2 regions of the Variovorax sp. R-27 genome follow, and region 2 is predicted to be linked to the other one. Evidence: riboswitches for the same ligand, from Rfam matches in the RefSeq annotation. Region 2 holds a riboswitch; the other holds the start of a gene.
What was found. A riboswitch is a leader RNA that binds a small molecule or an ion and turns the genes downstream of it on or off. The one in region 2 is predicted to bind cobalamin.

Region 1: linked by a shared signal. The riboswitch ahead of ACN9MV_RS12615 (TonB-dependent receptor) and the one ahead of ACN9MV_RS18240 (TonB-dependent receptor domain-containing protein) in region 2 are both predicted to bind cobalamin.

What each region holds. Positions count from the first base shown of each region.
Region 1 is NZ_CP183984.1:2,715,056-2,723,584, forward strand. Features, by position in the region: gene ACN9MV_RS12585 (DJ-1/PfpI family protein) at 1-159, opposite strand, end outside; gene phbB (acetoacetyl-CoA reductase) at 364-1,101, shown strand; gene ACN9MV_RS12595 (dicarboxylate/amino acid:cation symporter) at 1,228-2,571, shown strand; gene ybaL (YbaL family putative K(+) efflux transporter) at 2,653-4,362, shown strand; gene ACN9MV_RS12605 (hypothetical protein) at 4,386-4,790, opposite strand; gene ACN9MV_RS12610 (hypothetical protein) at 4,933-5,175, shown strand; cobalamin riboswitch at 5,255-5,552, shown strand; gene ACN9MV_RS12615 (TonB-dependent receptor) at 5,685-7,868, shown strand; gene ACN9MV_RS12620 (PepSY domain-containing protein) at 7,880-8,529, shown strand, end outside.
Region 2 is NZ_CP183984.1:3,890,526-3,899,054, forward strand. Features, by position in the region: gene ACN9MV_RS18235 (cobyrinate a,c-diamide synthase) at 1-1,178, opposite strand, end outside; gene ACN9MV_RS18240 (TonB-dependent receptor domain-containing protein) at 1,163-3,079, opposite strand; cobalamin riboswitch at 3,167-3,426, opposite strand; gene ACN9MV_RS18245 (ClcB-like voltage-gated chloride channel protein) at 3,569-5,287, shown strand; gene ACN9MV_RS18250 (RidA family protein) at 5,303-5,824, opposite strand; gene ACN9MV_RS18255 (c-type cytochrome) at 5,891-6,313, opposite strand; gene ACN9MV_RS18260 (flavin monoamine oxidase family protein) at 6,339-7,934, opposite strand; gene ACN9MV_RS18265 (hypothetical protein) at 8,040-8,264, shown strand; gene ACN9MV_RS18270 (cell division protein ZapA) at 8,261-8,529, shown strand, end outside.

The DNA of each region.
Region 1 (8,529 bases), 1.2 Mb from region 2:
GGACAGGCCCTTGGCGCAGACCACCGGTTCGCGCTTTTCGGCCACGATCAGGCAGTGTTCGGGACCGGCGGCCAGCTTGCTCCACATGGTGAGCATTTCCCAAGGGCCGACGAAGTCGAGTTCCTCGACGTCGGGGAAGACGATGATCCCGAAATTCATACTTTCGAACTCCTTGGGTGTTGCCGCTTGCACGGGCTTGCACAAGAACAGACAGTGCGAGGATAGAGGCTGGGCACGAAGGCCGCTCTTCGTGACAGCTGGTTGCAAGCTTGGCTCAGTGTTTTCCTCAGAGGACGCAGGCTTGAAACTCGCTAGAGTGAAGGCGGCCGTTCAGGCTTTTGCTACGTACACAAAGGAAATCTTATGAGCAAGAAAGTTGCATATGTCACCGGGGGCATGGGTGGCATCGGAACAGCCATCTGCCAGCGTCTGCACAAGGACGGGTTCACCGTGATCGCCGGTTGCGGCCCCACGCGCGACTACGCCAAGTGGCTGGCCGAACAGAAAGCCGAAGGCTTCGAGTTCCACGCGTCGGTCGGCAATGTCGGCGACTGGCAATCCACTGTCGAGGCCTTCTCTGCCGCCAAGGCAGCGCATGGCGCCATCGATGTGCTGGTCAACAACGCCGGCATCACGCGGGACCGCATGTTCCTGAAGATGACGCCCGAAGACTGGAGCGCAGTGATCGAGACCAACCTCAACAGCATGTTCAACGTCACCAAGCAGGTGGTGGGCGACATGGTCGAAAAGGGCTGGGGCCGCATCATCAACATCAGCTCGGTCAATGGCGCCAAGGGCCAGGCGGGCCAGACCAACTACTCGGCGGCCAAGGCCGGCATGCACGGCTTCACCATGGCGCTGGCGCAGGAGCTGGCCAACAAGGGCGTGACGGTCAACACCGTGAGCCCGGGCTACATCGGCACCGACATGGTCAAGGCCATCCGCCAGGAAGTGCTCGACAAGATCGTGGCCACCATCCCGGTCAAGCGCCTGGGCGAGCCGAGTGAAATCGCCTCGATCATCGCGTGGCTCGCCACCGACGAAGGCGGCTACAGCACCGGGGCCGACTTCTCGGTCAACGGCGGCCTGCACATGCATTAAGCATGCTGACCTGCACCTGATCGACAAAACCCGCTTCGGCGGGTTTTTTCATTTGATCGATGCGGGTTCCACGGATAGAAAGCCGCCAACACGCGTCCTACAGTGTCCAACCCTCCGGAGGCAAAAATGGAAAACACAACAAGCACACCCGCCAGAAAGCTCCCGCTCTACCGTTCGCTCTACGTGCAGGTGATCACCGCGGTGATCATCGGCGTGCTGCTCGGCCACTTCTATCCCGCGGCCGGCGAGGCGATGAAGCCGCTGGGCGACGGCTTCATCAAGCTGATCAAGATGATCATCGCGCCGATCATCTTCTGCACGGTGGTGGTGGGCATCGCCGGCATGGAAGACATGAAGAAGGTCGGCAAGACCGGCGGCCTGGCGCTGCTGTACTTCGAGGTCGTCAGCAGCATCGCGCTCATCGTCGGGCTGGTGCTGGTCAACGTGCTCAAGCCCGGTGCGGGCATGAACGTCGACCCGGCCACTCTCGACACCAAGTCGATCGCCTCCTACACCGGCCCCGGCAAGATGACCGGCACGGTCGACTTCATCCTGAACATCATCCCCAACACGCTCGTCGACGCGTTCGCCAAGGGCGAGATCCTGCAGGTGCTGCTGATCGCTGTGCTGTTCGGCTTTGCGCTGCACCGCTTCGGCGGCCGCGGCACGCTGGTGTTCGACGTGATCGAGAAGGGCTCGCACGTGCTCTTCGGCATCGTCAACTACATCATGAAGCTGGCACCCATCGGTGCCTTCGGCGCGATGGCATTCACCATCGGCAAGTACGGCCTGGGCAGCCTGTTCTCGCTCGGCAAGCTGATGGGCACGTTCTACCTGACCTGCCTGCTGTTCATCTTCGTGGTGCTGGGGCTCATTGCAAGGTTCCACGGCTTCAGCATCTGGAAGTTCATCAAGTACATCAAGGAAGAACTGCTGATCGTGCTGGGCACCTCGTCGAGCGAATCGGTGCTGCCGCGCATGATGGAGAAGATGGAGAACCTGGGCGCGAACAAGACCTGCGTGGGCCTCGTGATTCCCACGGGCTATTCGTTCAACCTCGACGGCACCTCGATCTACCTGACGATGGCGGCCGTGTTCATCGCCCAGGCGACCAACACGCCGATGACGCTCACGCAGGAGATCACGCTGCTGGCCGTGCTGCTGCTCACATCGAAGGGCGCGGCGGGCGTTACCGGCAGCGGCTTCATCGTGCTGGCGGCCACGCTGTCGGCGGTGGGCCACGTGCCGGTGGCGGGGCTCGCGCTCATTCTGGGCATCGACCGCTTCATGTCGGAGGCGCGCGCGCTCACCAACCTGATCGGCAATGGCGTCGCCACCATCGTGGTTGCCAAGTGGACCAACGAGCTTGACGAGACGCGGCTGCAGGCGGGGCTCAACAACGAGACTTGGGTAGAGGCGCAAGAGCCCGAGACGTTGGATGCCGCTCGCACCAGCAAGATGGCCGGCTGATCGCTCGGCACGACAGCCGGGCCCCGAACAAGATGGCCGTGTGAAATAAAAGGGCAGACATCGTTCCTGCAAAATGGAGCGATGCCCCACAGCGTCTCCCTCATCAACACGATTGCCGCCGGCTTGGGGTTGGCGCTGGTGTTCGGATTCCTGGCAGCCAAGCTGCGGCTGCCCGCGCTGGTCGGCTACCTGTTGGCGGGCGTGATCATCGGCCCGTTCACACCGGGCTTCGTGGCCGACGCGGAAATCGCCGCCCAGCTTGCCGAAATCGGCGTCATGCTGCTGATGTTCGGCGTGGGCCTCCATTTTTCCCTCGACGACCTGCTGGCCGTACGCAAGATCGCACTGCCCGGCGCGATCGCGCAGATCGGCGTGGCCACGCTGCTCGGCGGTGGGTTGGCCCTGTGGTGGGGCTGGAGCCCCGGCGCGGCACTGGTGTTCGGGCTTGCGCTGTCGGTGGCGAGCACGGTCGTGCTGCTGCGCGCGCTCGAAAGCCTGGGCATCCTCGATTCATTTACGGGCCGCATCGCCGTCGGCTGGCTCGTGGTCGAAGACCTGGCGATGGTGCTGGTGCTCGTGCTGTTGCCGCCGCTGGCGGGCACGCTGGGCGGGCAGGGTGCGCAGCAGGCCGGGCCGGCCGATCCGCTGTGGCAGACGCTGGGCCTCACGCTGCTGCAAGTCGGCGGCTTCGTGGCGCTGATGCTGGTGGTGGGGCGGCGCGTGTTCCCGTGGATCCTCTGGCAGGTCACGCGGACCGGCTCGCGCGAGCTGTTCACGCTGTGCGTGGTGGCCGCGGCCGTGAGCATCGCTTTTGCCTCGGCGGCGCTGTTCGGCGTGTCGTTTGCGCTGGGCGCTTTCTTCGCCGGCATGGTCATGCGCGAGTCGCAGTTTGCCCACCGCGCCGCGCAAGAGTCGCTGCCGTTGCGCGACGCCTTCGCGGTACTGTTCTTCGTGTCGGTCGGCATGCTGTTCGACCCCTCGGTGCTGATCGAGCGGCCGCTGCAGGTACTGGCGGTGGTGCTGGTCATCGTGCTGGGCAAGTCGCTTGCGGCCTGCGCGCTGGTGCTGGTGTTCCGCTACCCGCTGGGCACGGCGCTCACGGTGAGCGCCAGCCTGGCGCAGATCGGCGAGTTCTCGTTCATCCTGGCCGGGCTGGGCGTGTCGCTGGGCCTGCTGCCGGTGGAGGGCCAGAGCCTGGTGCTGGCGGGTGCGCTGATTTCCATTGCCACCAACCCGTTGTGGTTCAGCCTGATCGGGCCGATGCAGAAGTGGCTCCATGCCCGTTCGTCCTTCGCGCGCGGGCTCGAATCGCGCGACGACCCGCTGGCCGAACTGCCCATGACCACTGAGGCCAAGTACCTCTCGCGGCAAGTGGTGCTGGTGGGCTACGGCCGCGTCGGGCGCCGCATTGCGGCCGAACTCGACGCGCACGACATTCCCTACGTGGTGGCCGAGCAGAACCGCGAGCTTGTCGAAAAGCTGCGCGAGGCCGGCACGCCAGCCGTGTGGGGCGACGCGGCCGACCCGGCGGTGCTGATCCAGGCGCACATCGCGCGCGCCCGCGTGTTGGTGGTGGCTACGCCCGACGCCATGAACGTGCGCCAGATGATGGAGACGGCGCGCACGCTCAACCCCACCATCCAGACCGTGATCCGCAGCCACAACGAGCAGGAGGCCCGGCTGCTCACGCAGGAAACCTCTGCCACCGTGTTCCTCGGCGAGCACGAACTCGCCCAGGCCATGGCCCGTGATGTGGTCCAGCGCGCCGTGTCGATGGCCGTGCCGGCTTGAAGACGCCCGCTTTCCTCTTCTTCTCAGAGGTCTTCGATGACCAGCGTGCGGTAGCGCTGGGCGATGGAATAGGGCACGGTGCGCACCAGTTCCATCAGGCGTTCGGCGGCAGCGCCGTCTCTTGTCCTCACCAGCAGGCCCGTGTGGCCGTCGCGCGCCAACTCGGTATAGGCGCGTACCGTCGCGGCGTCGGTGCCGGCGGAGGGCAGGGGGTTGTCGGATGTCTTCGCGGTCGGGGCGATTTCGGCCAGCACCGTTTGCGCGGGCAGCAGATAGACCTCGTCGCCACTCATGCCTTTTTCGATCAGGCGGTGGCCGATGCGGTCGGCGTCTTCCGCACTCGGAAACATCACCATCGAGTAGCCGGTCGGGTAAAAGGCCCCGCCGATGCTCGATCGCATGCCCGGTTCAAGAGTGAAATGCTTCATGCTGCCTCCTGTTCTTGGAAAGGCTTCTGAAAGGTCCCTGACTACAACATTAGGTCGCACCGGCACCGGGCTCTGTAGGAGAAACCCGAAAGCACTGTCAACCGCGTGCGTACCCCGCCCATTCAAAAAAGAACCGACAACCTTGTCAGCCACTCTTACCTACATGCCCTCATCGAGAAACATCGCGCTCACCGTCCATGAACTGGAGGCGGGCGAGTTCTATTGGGTGCTGATGGAGGCGGTCGACGACACGCCTGGCGAGACCTCCCACGTCTATGTGCCGCTGGAGGCAGCCCACGATCCCTATGCCACCTATTCGAACGCGCTGGTGGCGGGCGTGGCCGTGATGCGGCGGCTGTTCGGACCCGACGGAAGGCCTGCCTGAGGCCCATCAGAGGCCTTCGGCGGAAGGCCTCTCCCTATAATCCCGCCGTTCTGGTGTGTTAATTCTTATTAATCCCGCCAGGCAACACGGTTCGAAGGTGCCCCGCACGCCATCTCATGGCCACGGGGTTAAACGGGAAGCAGGTGCGCCGCGTCGTTCATTCTTGATTGATTGACGCTGCAACTCCTGCGCTGCCCCCGCAACGGTCAGCGGATCTGGAAACCCTCACGCTCATGCCTCCCAGACGGCACGGGCAGCCACTGCGCTTCGGCGTGGGAAGGCGAGGGTTTCGGCCGCGGTGTGCATCCATTCATTGATTGATTGGCACGCCGCGGCGCTCCGCAAGCCCGGATACCGGCCTTTGCAACCGCCTTCGGACGCTGCGGGAGTGCGTGTCCGGGCCTGCCACCGCTTCGCGCTCGCGCGTACCGTCGCAGTCCCTTCGCCTCTTCCGCCGCGTCCTCTATCGGTCAGGAGCCTGCGGGGACGCAGGTCGGAGGAGAAGTCACATGGGTCATGCATCGCCAGCGCGCGATCGCACGGGTGCGCCGCTGCGTTGGACGCGCCTTTCGGGTCTTTCACTGGGTCTGGGGTTGGTTTTCGGGCCTTCCGCGGTCTTCGCGCAGTCGTCGGGTGAAGTGGCGAATGCGGGCCAGACCCTCAAGCCGGTGCAGGTCGAGGCCGAACGGCATACCCCGCTCGCCATCGACGAACCCTCGCACACCGGCAGCCGCCTCGGCCTCACGCCGCTGGAAACGCCGGCCAGCATCGAAGTGCTGACGGGCGACACCATCCGCGCACGCGGCGACGTCTCGGTGATCGATGCCGCCACCCGCGCCACTGGCATCACCGGCACGCCCGGCCCCGGCAATGGCGGCACCGCGATGGTGGCGCGCGGTTTCTCGGGCCACGGCTCGGTGATGCAGCTCTTCGACGGCACGCGCCTCTACGCAGGCGCGGGTACCGTCACCTTCCCGTTCGACACCTGGTCTGTCGACCGCATCGAGGTGCTGCGCGGCGCGGCCTCGGTGATGTACGGCGAGGGTGCCATCGGCGGCGCCATCAACGTGGTGCCCAAGAAGCCGACGCGCGGCCCGATCCAGAACGAGGCGCTGGTCACGGTGGGCTCCGACGCCACCCGCCAGGTGGCCTTTGGCAGCGGCGGGGCGATCAACGACAAGCTCTCCTACCGCTTCGACATCAGCCACCGCCAGACCGACGGCTTCATGCAGCGCGGGCAGGCCGAGAGCCTGGCCGTGGGCGCGGCCGTGCGGCTCGACGTGTCGCCGCAGCTGCAGTTCACGCTGTCGCACGACGAGGGCCGGCAGTCGCCGCAGCGCTACTTCGGCGTGCCGCTGATCGACGGCCGCCTGAGCAGCCAGACGCTGCGCCAGAACTACAACGTCGACGATTCGGAAATCAAGTACCGCGACAAGTGGACCCGGCTCGACGCCCAGTGGACGCCCAACAGCGCCGTCACCGTGCGCAACCAGCTCTACCGGCTGGAGAGCAAGCGCCACTGGCGCGACAGCGAGACCTACACCTACAGCGCCACCACGCGGCGCGTGACGCGCGGCGACTACCTGGAAATCGGCCACGACCAGGAGCAGATCGGCAACCGCACCGACGCCACCTTCAAGCACAGCCTGTTCGGCCTGGCCAACCAGGTGCTGGTGGGCTTCGACGCGAATCACATCAACTTCCTGAATTCGAGCGACACGCCCTACGGCGGTCGTTCGGTGGTCGACCCGTTCAACTTCAATCCCGGCTACTACGTGTCGCCGGTGGCCTACACACAGCGCTACCGGACCAAGACCGACACCTACGCCTTCTTCACCGAAGACAAGCTGGCCTTCAACGAGCAGTGGTCGGTGGTGGGCAGCCTGCGCTGGGACCACGCCAAGGTGGCACGCACCGACCTGCAGAACGCGGCCAACAACCTCGGCAAGACCTTCGAGTACGCCACCGGCCGCCTCGGCGTGGTGTATGCGCCCGATGTGTCGCAGTCGTTCTATGCGCAGGTGGCGCGCGCGGCAGACCCGCTGACCTCGCTCATCTCCACCTCGGCCACGCAGGTGCCGTTCGAGCTCAGCACCGGCCGGCAGGTCGAGGTTGGCTACAAGCGCCAGCTGGCCGACAACCGCGGGGCCTGGACCGTGGCGGCCTATCGCATCGAGAAGACCAAGCTGCTCTCGCGCGACGCGACCGATCCGACCATCACCCAGCAGATCGGCAAGCAGTCGTCCGAAGGCATCGAGGCCACGCTCGACCTGGCGCTCACCTCGACGCTGCGGCTCGAAGCCAACGTGGCCAAGCTGCGCGCGCGCTATGACGATTTCAACGAAGTCGTCAGCGGGCGCCTTGTCTCGCGCGCGGGCAACACGCCCACTGGCGTGCCAGAAGATGCCGCGAATCTCTGGCTCAACTGGCGCTTCCTGCCGCAGTGGGAGGCCGATTTCGGCGTGCGCTACGTCGGACCACGCCAGGTCGATACGGCCAACTCGCGCAAGATCGGCTCCTACACGGTGGCCGATGCGGGCGTGAGCTGGCAGGCGAATCCTTCGCTGAAGCTTGCGCTGCGCGCCTACAACCTGGCCGACCGCCGCTATGCGGTGTCGTTCTCGAACGGCGGCAACCAGTGGTTGCTGGGCCGCCCGCGTTCGTTCGAGCTGTCGGCTCTGGTCAACTTCTGATCGGCGCTCCCATGACTTCCGCATGGCGCCGCGCTTGGCCGGGCATCCGGCATTGGCTCTACTGGACGCACCGGTGGCTGGGCATCGGCGGCTGCCTGCTGTTCGTCATGTGGTTCGTCTCGGGCGTCGTGATGATGTACGTGGGGTATCCCAACCTCACGGACGAAGAGCGACTTGCGGGGCTGGCGCCGCTGCGTTTCGAGCAGGCGGCGGTGTCGCCAACCGCTGCACTCGACGCGCTGCCGCAGGCGGCCCGCGTGCAGCCGCGGCGCATGGTGCTGGAGATGCAGGGCGGCATCAACGCCGAGCCCGTATGGCGCATCGTCGATGCGAGCGGAGGCCGGCACACGGTCTCGGCGCGCGACGGCCATGTGCCCGGCCCGGTCGATGCCGCGCAGGCCGAAACCATCGCACGGGCCTTCTCGGGCCATGCGAGTGCGCATTGGGCCGAGACACTGGAGCGCGACCAGTGGACCGTGCCGCAGGGCCTGAACCCGCTGCGTCCGCTGCACCGCATCGAAGTCGGCGACGCGGCCGGCACCGAGCTGTACGTGTCGCAGCGAAACGGCGAAGTGGTGCGCGACACCACGCGCTTGGAGCGCTTCTGGAACTGGCTGGGCTCCGTGCCGCACTGGATCTACTTCACGCCACTGCGCGCCGA
Region 2 (8,529 bases):
GTGTGGCTGCCGAGGGTGAGCTGTTGCGGACCAAGGCCGGCGAGCCGCTTCTGCATGGTCACGCGGCCCGGCAGCAGGCCCCAGAGGCGGTGGACCTGCGCGTCGTCTTGCGTGGCCAGTTCGTCGAACAGCGCCATCATGCCGCCGCACTCGGCCCAGACCGGCTTGCCCGCAGCGGCATGTGCGGCGAGCGATTCGCGCATCGGCGCGCAGGCGGCCAGCGCTTCTGCGTGCAGTTCGGGGTAGCCGCCGGGCAGCCAGACCGCGTCGCATGCCGGCAAGGCATCGCCTGCGAGCGGCGAGAAAAAGGACAGCCGCGCGCCCAGCGCCGTGAGCACGTCGAGGTTCGCGGGGTAGATGAATGAAAAGGCCGCATCGCGCGCAATGGCGATGGTGCGGCCAGCCAGCAGCGGCGGCACGGCTTCTGCCTCGCCGGAAGCGGGTGCCTCGAAACGCACCTGCGGCAGTTGACTGGTCTGCATCTGCCCGAGCGGCGTGGCGGCCAGCACGTCGGCCGCCGCGTCGAGCCGCGCCATCGCATCGCCGAGTTCGGTAGTGGCGACGAGCCCCAGGTGCCGCTCGGGCAGCGTGAACCCCGCGTCGCGCGGCAAGGCGCCAAGCCACTGCGAGGGTTCGCGCAGCGCGTCTTTCAACATGCCCGCGTGCCTCTCGCTGGCCACGCGGTTCGCCAGCACGCCGGCCCATGGCAACCCGGGCCGGAAGTTCTGCAGCCCGTAGGCCAGCGCGCCGAAGGTGCCCGCCATGGCGTGCGCATCGATCACCGCCAGCACCGGCAGGCCGAAGCGCTCGGCCAGGTCGGCCGCGCTGGGCGTGCCGTCGAACAGGCCCATCACGCCTTCGACAATCACCAGGTCGCACTCGGCCGCCGCGGCGCGCAGGCGCGAGCGGCAATCGGCCTCGCCGGTCATCCAGAGGTCGAGCGAATGCACCGGCGCGCCGGTGGCCAGCGCCAGCCAGTGCGGGTCGAGAAAGTCGGGCCCGCACTTGAAGGCTCGCACGCGCCGCCCCTGGCGCGCATGCAGCCGCGCGAGCGCCGCGGCGACGGTGGTCTTGCCCTGCCCCGAAGCCGGGGCAGCCACCAGCACCGCGGCGCACGAGACTGCCGCGGCACCGGCGGTGTCGCCTGGTTGGGTAGCTTGGCTTAGTGAGGCGTCCACTTGAGACCGACGTACGCGGTGCGGCCGGCATTGGCGTACAGCCGCGCGAACTGGTAGTCCTTGTTGCCCACATTGTCGACGCGGGCCACGAGGTTGAGGTCTCGCGTGATCTGCGTGCTGGCCGACAGGTTCAGCACGGTGTAGCCACCGAGCTTGATGGTGTTGGCCGCGTCGTCGTAGCGCTTGCTCGAGGACTGCACCTCGGCGCCCAGCGTCCAGCCGGCGACGCGCCAGTCGGCGCCCAGGGTGCCATGGCGCTTGGAGCGGCGCGCGAGCAGGTTGCCGGTGTCGGCGTCCTTCGGGTCCTGCACGTCGAGCGAGGCGCGCAGCGTGACGTCGCCCAGGCGCTGGCTGGCCGACAGCGTGGCGCCCTGCAGGGTGGCACGGTTCACGTTGGTGTAGCAGCCGAACGTCGAGGCACAGCCCGTGGCGGTGCCGACGAAGTTGATCAGGTTGCGCACGCGGTTGCGGTACACCACGATGCCTGCGGTGGTGCCGTCCTTGGCGTAGTTCATGCCCAGCTCGACGTTCTGGCTGCTTTCGGGCCGCAGCGTGGACACGCCGTATTCGCTGAAGCGCTGGTACAGCGTGGGCACGCGGAAGGCGGTGCCAGCCGATGCCGTGAAGCGCAGCGACGGGGTGATGGCGTAGCCATAGGCCGCGCTGCCAGTCGTCTTGCCGCCGAACTCGCTGTCCCTGTCGTGGCGCACATGCAGCTGCAGCGAATGCAGGCCCTGCACGAAGCCGTAGCCGAGCGAAATGGCGTCCTGCGAGCGGTCGCGCGACAGCAGCTTCGACGAGGTGGTGGGCGCGTTTTCGAGCGCGTCTTCGCGGCGCTCGAGGGTGGCCGTCACCAGGTGCGGGCCGAAGCGGAACTCGTTCTGGAACAGGTAGCCGCGCAGGTTGGTTTCGGTGCGGTAGAACGAAGGCTGCGTCTTGTAGACCGACTGCGAATCGGTCACCTGCACGCGGGTGCTGTAGATGTCGTTCCACTTGGCCGACCAAGTCAGGCCGGCGGTACGCAGCGTGTTGTTCGACAAGTCGTCGCGGAACAGGATCGGCGGCTTGGTCCTGTAGGAGACGGTGGCGTCGTAGCCGGCCTTGATGTCGCTGGTGAGCAGCGTAGCCTCCAGGCGCTGGTCCGGCGTGATCTGGAAGCCCAGCTTCACGTTGCCCGAGGTGCTGTTGTAGCCGTCGCGGTCGGGGCTGGTGTAGCCGTCTTTCACCACGTTGCGCTTGCTTGCGGGCTGCACGTTGTAGCCCTTGCTTTCCTCATGCGCCACGCCGAACGAATAGTCGAACAGGCCCGACTTGCCGCTCACGCCGCCTTCGATCTTGCGCAGGCCCTTGCTGCCGAAGCCGATGCCGGCGTAAGGCGACACGCCCTCTTCGCCACGCTTGGTGAAGAGCTGGATCACGCCGCCCACGGCGTCGGAGCCATACACCGCGGCGGCCGGGCCGCGCAGCACTTCGATGCGGTCGATCTGCGAGAGCGGAATGCCTTCCCAGCCGGCGCCGCCGGTCGATTGCGAGTCGATGCGCACGCCGTCGAGGTACACGGCCGTGAAGCGCGTTTCAGCGCCGCGGATGAACAGGCTGGTGGTGTTGCCCACGCCGCCGCTGCGCGAGATCTCGATGCCGGGCAGGCGCGCCAGCACGTCGGCCACGCCGGTCGCGCCGCTGCGCTCGATGGTCTTGCGGTCGATGATGGACACGTCGCCCACCAGGTCCGACAGCGCCTGCGGCGTGCGGTTGGCCGTGACCACCGTTTCGCCCAGCGTGGGGGCGTCTTGTGCATGGGCCAGGCCACCGAAGGCGGAAGCCAGCGCCAGCGGCAGGCAGGCATGGCGGAGACGGCGCGCAGGAGCGCGGCCGCGAGAAAAGCAAACGTGGGAAATCATGAATGAGCCGAACGAACGTCAATACCCCTCGCCGGCCTCCCCGCCGGCGCCTGGGCGCCATGGCCGCCCCATGCACAGATCACGCATGCGGCAGCCGCCTTGTTGGCCGGTATCCGGGCTGGCAGAACGGCCCCTCACCGCCTTCCCAGGCGCCTGTTTCAGGGCACCCAGTGGCTTCGATGGAAAGGGGTTGGCGCCTTGCGGCGCCGTCTGCTTGACCGTTGCGGGGGCAGCGCAGGCGGCTTCGGCCTTGTTCCGTCCTGATGAGGTCGGGGGCTTCCACTCCTGCTTCCCGTTGAACTGCGCCGTGCGAACCACGCCGCGAGCACCAACGGGCGGGATTTTATGCCAGTGACTTGGCTCGCCCCCAGGCTGCGCGCACTTCGTGTCGCTTCTCCTTCCCCCTACCGGGGGCAACACCTGAGGCCCGGCAAAGCCGGTTCCTCGGTGTTCCCGCCTGGGTGGCGCTCGCAGCTAACATCCCAGCCCATGATGCGGCCCGCCTCGGTAGTTCTCAATCTTCGTTCGGCGCTGCAGCGTGTCTTCGGTGTCTCGGGCTGGCAATCGATGCTGCTGTGGTCCATCGTGGCCGGTTTGCTCGGCACGCTGGCGACCGAACTCTTCCGCGCGGCGCTCTATCACTTCGAGCATCTGGTGCTCGGTCCCGGCGAAGGGCTGGTGGCAATGGCGAAGCACCTGCCGTGGTGGGCGCGCATCGCCTGCCCCACGCTGGGTGGACTGGTGGCCGGCGGCCTGCTGGTGCTGGCGAAACGCGTCGCCTTGCGCAGCGCCGCCTCCGACTACATGGAAGCCATCGTGCTCGGCAATGGGCGCATTCCGGTGGCGCAGACGCTGGTGCGCAGCGCCTCGTCGCTGGTGAGCATCGGCACCGGTGGTTCCATCGGGCGCGAGGGCTCGATGGTGCAGCTGGCGGCGCTGGCGTCGTCTCTGCTGGGGCGGCTGTTCCGCTTTCCGGTCGAGCGGCTGCGGTTGCTGGTGGCCTGCGGCGCGGCGGCCGGCCTGACCGCCGCCTACAACGCACCCATTGCCGGCGCCTTCTTCGTCGCCGAGATCGTGCTGGGCTCTATCGCGATGGAAAGCGTGGGGCCGATCATCATTGCCTCGGTGGTCGCCAACGTCGCGATGCGCGCCCTGCCCGGCTACCAGCCTCCTTACAAGATGCCGGCGTTCCCGGAGATCCACGGCACCGAGGTCGTGCTGTTCTGCGTGCTCGGCGTGCTGCTGGGCTTTGCGGCGGTCGGCTTCCTGCGCGCGTTGCAGGGCAGCCGTGCGCTGTTCTCGCGCTTGCCGGTTGCGTTGCCGTGGCGGCTGGCGTTGGGCGGGCTGGTGATGGGTGCGGTGTCGGTGCCCATGCCCGAGGTCTGGGGCAACGGCTACAGCGTGGTCAATTCGGTGCTGCACACCCCCTGGCCGTGGACGCTGATCGCGATGGTGCTGGTCGCCAAGGCGGTCGCCACGATGGCCACGGCCGGCTCGGGCGCGGTGGGCGGCGTGTTCACGCCGGCGCTGTTCTTCGGCTGCATGGTCGGTGCGCTGTTCGGCCTTGGCGCGCAGGCGCTGTGGCCAGCGGCCACCTCGGCGCCGTTCGCCTATGCCATCGTCGGCATGGGCGCGTTCCTGGCGGGCGCCACGCAGGCGCCGCTGATGGCCATCCTGATGATCTTCGAGATGACGCTGAGCTACCAGGTCATGCTGCCGCTGATGGCGGCGAGCGTCATCGCGTATTTCGTCGCGCGCTCGGCCAATGCCGGCTCGATGTACGAGATCACCCTGCACCGCAACGAGCAGCGCGACACGCAGATGCGCCTGCGCGGGCTGCACATGCGCGACCTGGTGCAGCCGGCCGAAACGGTGGTGGGCCCGGAGGCGGACCGCGAGGCCATGAGCAAGCTCTTCCTGCAGCACCCGGTGAAGTACCTGTACGTGGTGGATGCGGGCAACCGCTACCTCGGCGTGGTGCCGCTTTCGGCGCTCGGCACGGCGCCAGCGGAAACGACCGCGGGCGCCCTGCTCTCGCAGGCCATCCAGCCGCTCACCGCCGACACCGGGCTGGGCGAGGCGCTGCAGCGTTTTCTCGATCACCTGGGCGAGCGACTGCCGGTGATCGAGAGCGCCGGCAACCCTGTGCTGCTCGGGATTGTTGCCAAGAGCGCGCTGCTCGCCACCTACGTGCGGCTGAGCGAGTAGCGCAGCACTGCTTTTTTACTTGGCGGGACGCACCGCCATCACCTCGATCTCGACCAGGTAGGCCGGGTTGGCGAGCGCCGCTACCTGCATCGCCGAGCGCACAGGCAGCCGGGGCTGCGCGGTGGTGCCGAAGAACTGGGTATAGCCCTCCATGAAGCCGGCGAAATCCATCTTGTTGTCCTTGGCCGGATCGCCGACGAGAAACACCTGCATCTTCACCACGTCGCCCATCGTCAGGCCCAGGCCTGTGAGGCTCTTCTCGATGGCTTTGAGCACGCCGACGGTCTGGCCCTTGGTGTCGCCGCCATAGGCCGCCGCGCTGTTCTTGGGCGCGGTCGCGTCCTGCAGCGGCGGCACCTGGCCCGAGAGGTAGACGTTGGTGAACGAAGACGGCACCTCCACCGCCGCCGAGATCGGGAAGGTGGAGTTCGGAATGCGGTGGCGAATGATTTCATCGGCCGCATGGGCGGCGCCGGTGCCGGCTGCGAGCAGTGCGGCGGCGAGCGCCAGCTTCTTCGTGATGGAGGTCATGGTCATGCGTGTTGTCTCTCTGCTGGGGTGGATGAAGAAAGGATCTGCCAGGTATCGAAAGAAGAAGGCCGATCAAGGCCGCAGCTTCTTGACGCTCTCCGCCGCAATGGCGTCAGGATATTGGTTGCCGAAATGGGTGCGCGCATAGCCGACCACGGAAGCGATCTGCTCGTCGCTCAGCATCTTGCCAAAGGCGGGCATGCCTTTCTGCCCGTTGATCACCACGTAGAGTGGGTATTCCGCGCTTGCGAGCCGCGGGTTCGAGGCGAGCGCCGGATAGGCGCCTGCGCCCTTCGCCCCTTGTCCCTGCGCCATGTGGCAGCCCTGGCAGGTCGCGCGGTAGATCGCCTCGCCCGAGCTCTCCTGGAATCGGGGGCCGACGGAAAAGACGGGCTCCGGCGACTGCGCGAAAGCGGCCTGGCCGGCCACCGAGGCCAGCGCGCCCAGCGAAAGGCCGAGCAACGCGCGCTTGAAGGTCGTGATGTTGTTGTTCATGGTGGGTGTGTCCTTCACTCGGCTTTCACGCAACGGCGCGGGCATGCAGCCGCTGGATGGCGTCGAGCGACGAGAGCAGTGCGCCCTCCTGCCAGGCCGGAATGTAGGAAGCGTGCTCGCCAGCCAGCGCGATGCGGCCGTCGACCTGGCACAGGTTCTTGTAGTGCTTCTGGCGCGTCTCGTCGGTCCACATGCCGTAGCAGCCGTGCGTGCCGGGCACGCGGTGCCAGCCCACGGAAATGCCGTTGTCGAATTCGCTCGCGTACTGCGGATGCAGCTGCGTGCCGAACTCGACCGCGCGGCGCACGCGCTCCTCGGGCGCCATGGCGGTGAATTCGTAGGAGTTCGGGCCGTCGAACACGTAGGCGCCCAGCACCACCGACTTGCCCTTGGCGCCATAGCGCGTCGAGGGATACGAAATGCGCGAGATCGGCAGGTCTGTGTAGCTGATGCCGCCGTAGATGTGTTCGTCTTCTTCCCAGAAGCGGCGCTTGAACTGCAGGCCCACCTTTACTGATGCGCCATAAGGCACGGCGTTGATGGCCTCCTGCATTGCCGAGCCCACCTGGATGTCGATCTGGCTGAGCACCGACAGCGGAATGGTGCACAGGCACCAGTCGGCCTTGGCCTGCGTGACCGCGCCGCCCTTTGATGCATCGGTGTAGGTGACCGTCACGCCGCGGTCGTTCTGCTCGATCTTCGTGACCTTGGCGCCGTAGCGGATCAGGCTGCCGACCTCCTTCTGGAAGGCCTTGGCGATCATGTCCATGCCGCCCACGGGCTGGAAGATCGCGCTCTGGAATTCGTAGTCTTGCCCGCTGGCGATGTAACGCCAAAGATTCGATTGCAGCAGCTCGCTCATGTCGAGCGGCTTCGACGGCTTGGCCAGCGGCATGAGGCCGCCGCCCGCATCGACTTCGTAGCCGCGGCGGTCGCTGCTGATGGTGCCTTCGAGATAGCGGAACTGCGTGTCGAGCGCGCCCCAGCGGCGCAGGCCTTCGAGCAGTTTCTCTTTGTCTTCTTTCGTCAATGCCGCGTCGAGGTTGCCTTGCGTCGTGGCCTTGCCGAGCAGCTCGGCGACGTAGCCCTGGTAGTCGGCCTGCACGTGGCGGTAGCGCTGCGGCTTGCCGCCGTAGGCCTTGCTCGAATGCACCAGCGCGTTGTAGTTGACCTGGACGAAGGGCTCCAGCGCCACGCCCAGCCGCTTGCAGTAGCCCAGCACTGCATGGTGGTGATAGGGAATGCGCCACGGCCCCGGATTGAAGTACTCGCCCTTGGCGAAGCCGCATTGCTGCACGGCGCCACCCAGCTCGGTGAAGGTGTCGCCGCCGCGCAGCGTCCAGCACCGGCCGCCCGCGCGATTGCTGAACTCGAGGACCTTGACCGAGTAGCCTGCGTTGCGCAGTTCGAGCGCGGCGGCCATGCCGGCCAGGCCTGCGCCAAGAACCAGCACCGACGCACCCTTCTTTGCGCCATCGAGCTTCGGTGGTCCGCTGTAGTTGGATTCGGCGGCAAAGCCCAGCGAGGTCATCGCCTGGTACATCGCGCCGCCCCCTGCGGTCTTGCCGATGAGCGTAAGCAGGTCGCGCCGACTGAATAAAGTGTTGTTCTTCGTGGTCATTGACAGGCTATTGGAGTTTGAAAGGCAACTGGAAGGCAGCAGAATCCATGCCACGCCCAGGCACCGCCTGGGGGCCGCTTCCTTGGGAAACTACAATCGCCAACCATGCCCGCCTCCAGCCCTATCGATCAGATCGCCGAGCGTGTTGAACGACTGCTTGTGCGTCACGAAGAGGTGCAACGCACCAATGCGCTGCTGCAGGAGCAGGTCGATGCGCTCACGCGCGAACGCGACGCCCTGAAGTCGCGGCTCGTTGCGGCACGCACGCGCCTCGATGCCCTGCTCGAACGGTTGCCGGCTGAACCACCCTCCGAAGACTCCCCCGCATGAAGCAGATTGAAGTACAGATCATGGGCCAGAGCTATCTGCTCGGCTGTCCCGATGGCGGCGAGGCGCAGCTGCGCGAAGCCGTCGAACGCGTGGACGCAGCCATGTGCAAGATCCGCGATGCCGGAAAAGTCAAGGCCCGTGACCGCATTGCGGTGCTGGCTTCGCTGAACCTGGCGTTCGACCTCGCCGCGCAGCAGGCCGCTGTTGTCGCAGCGCCCGCGGCACCAGTTGCCACTTCGGCTGCAGACAGCGTCGAAACCGACGC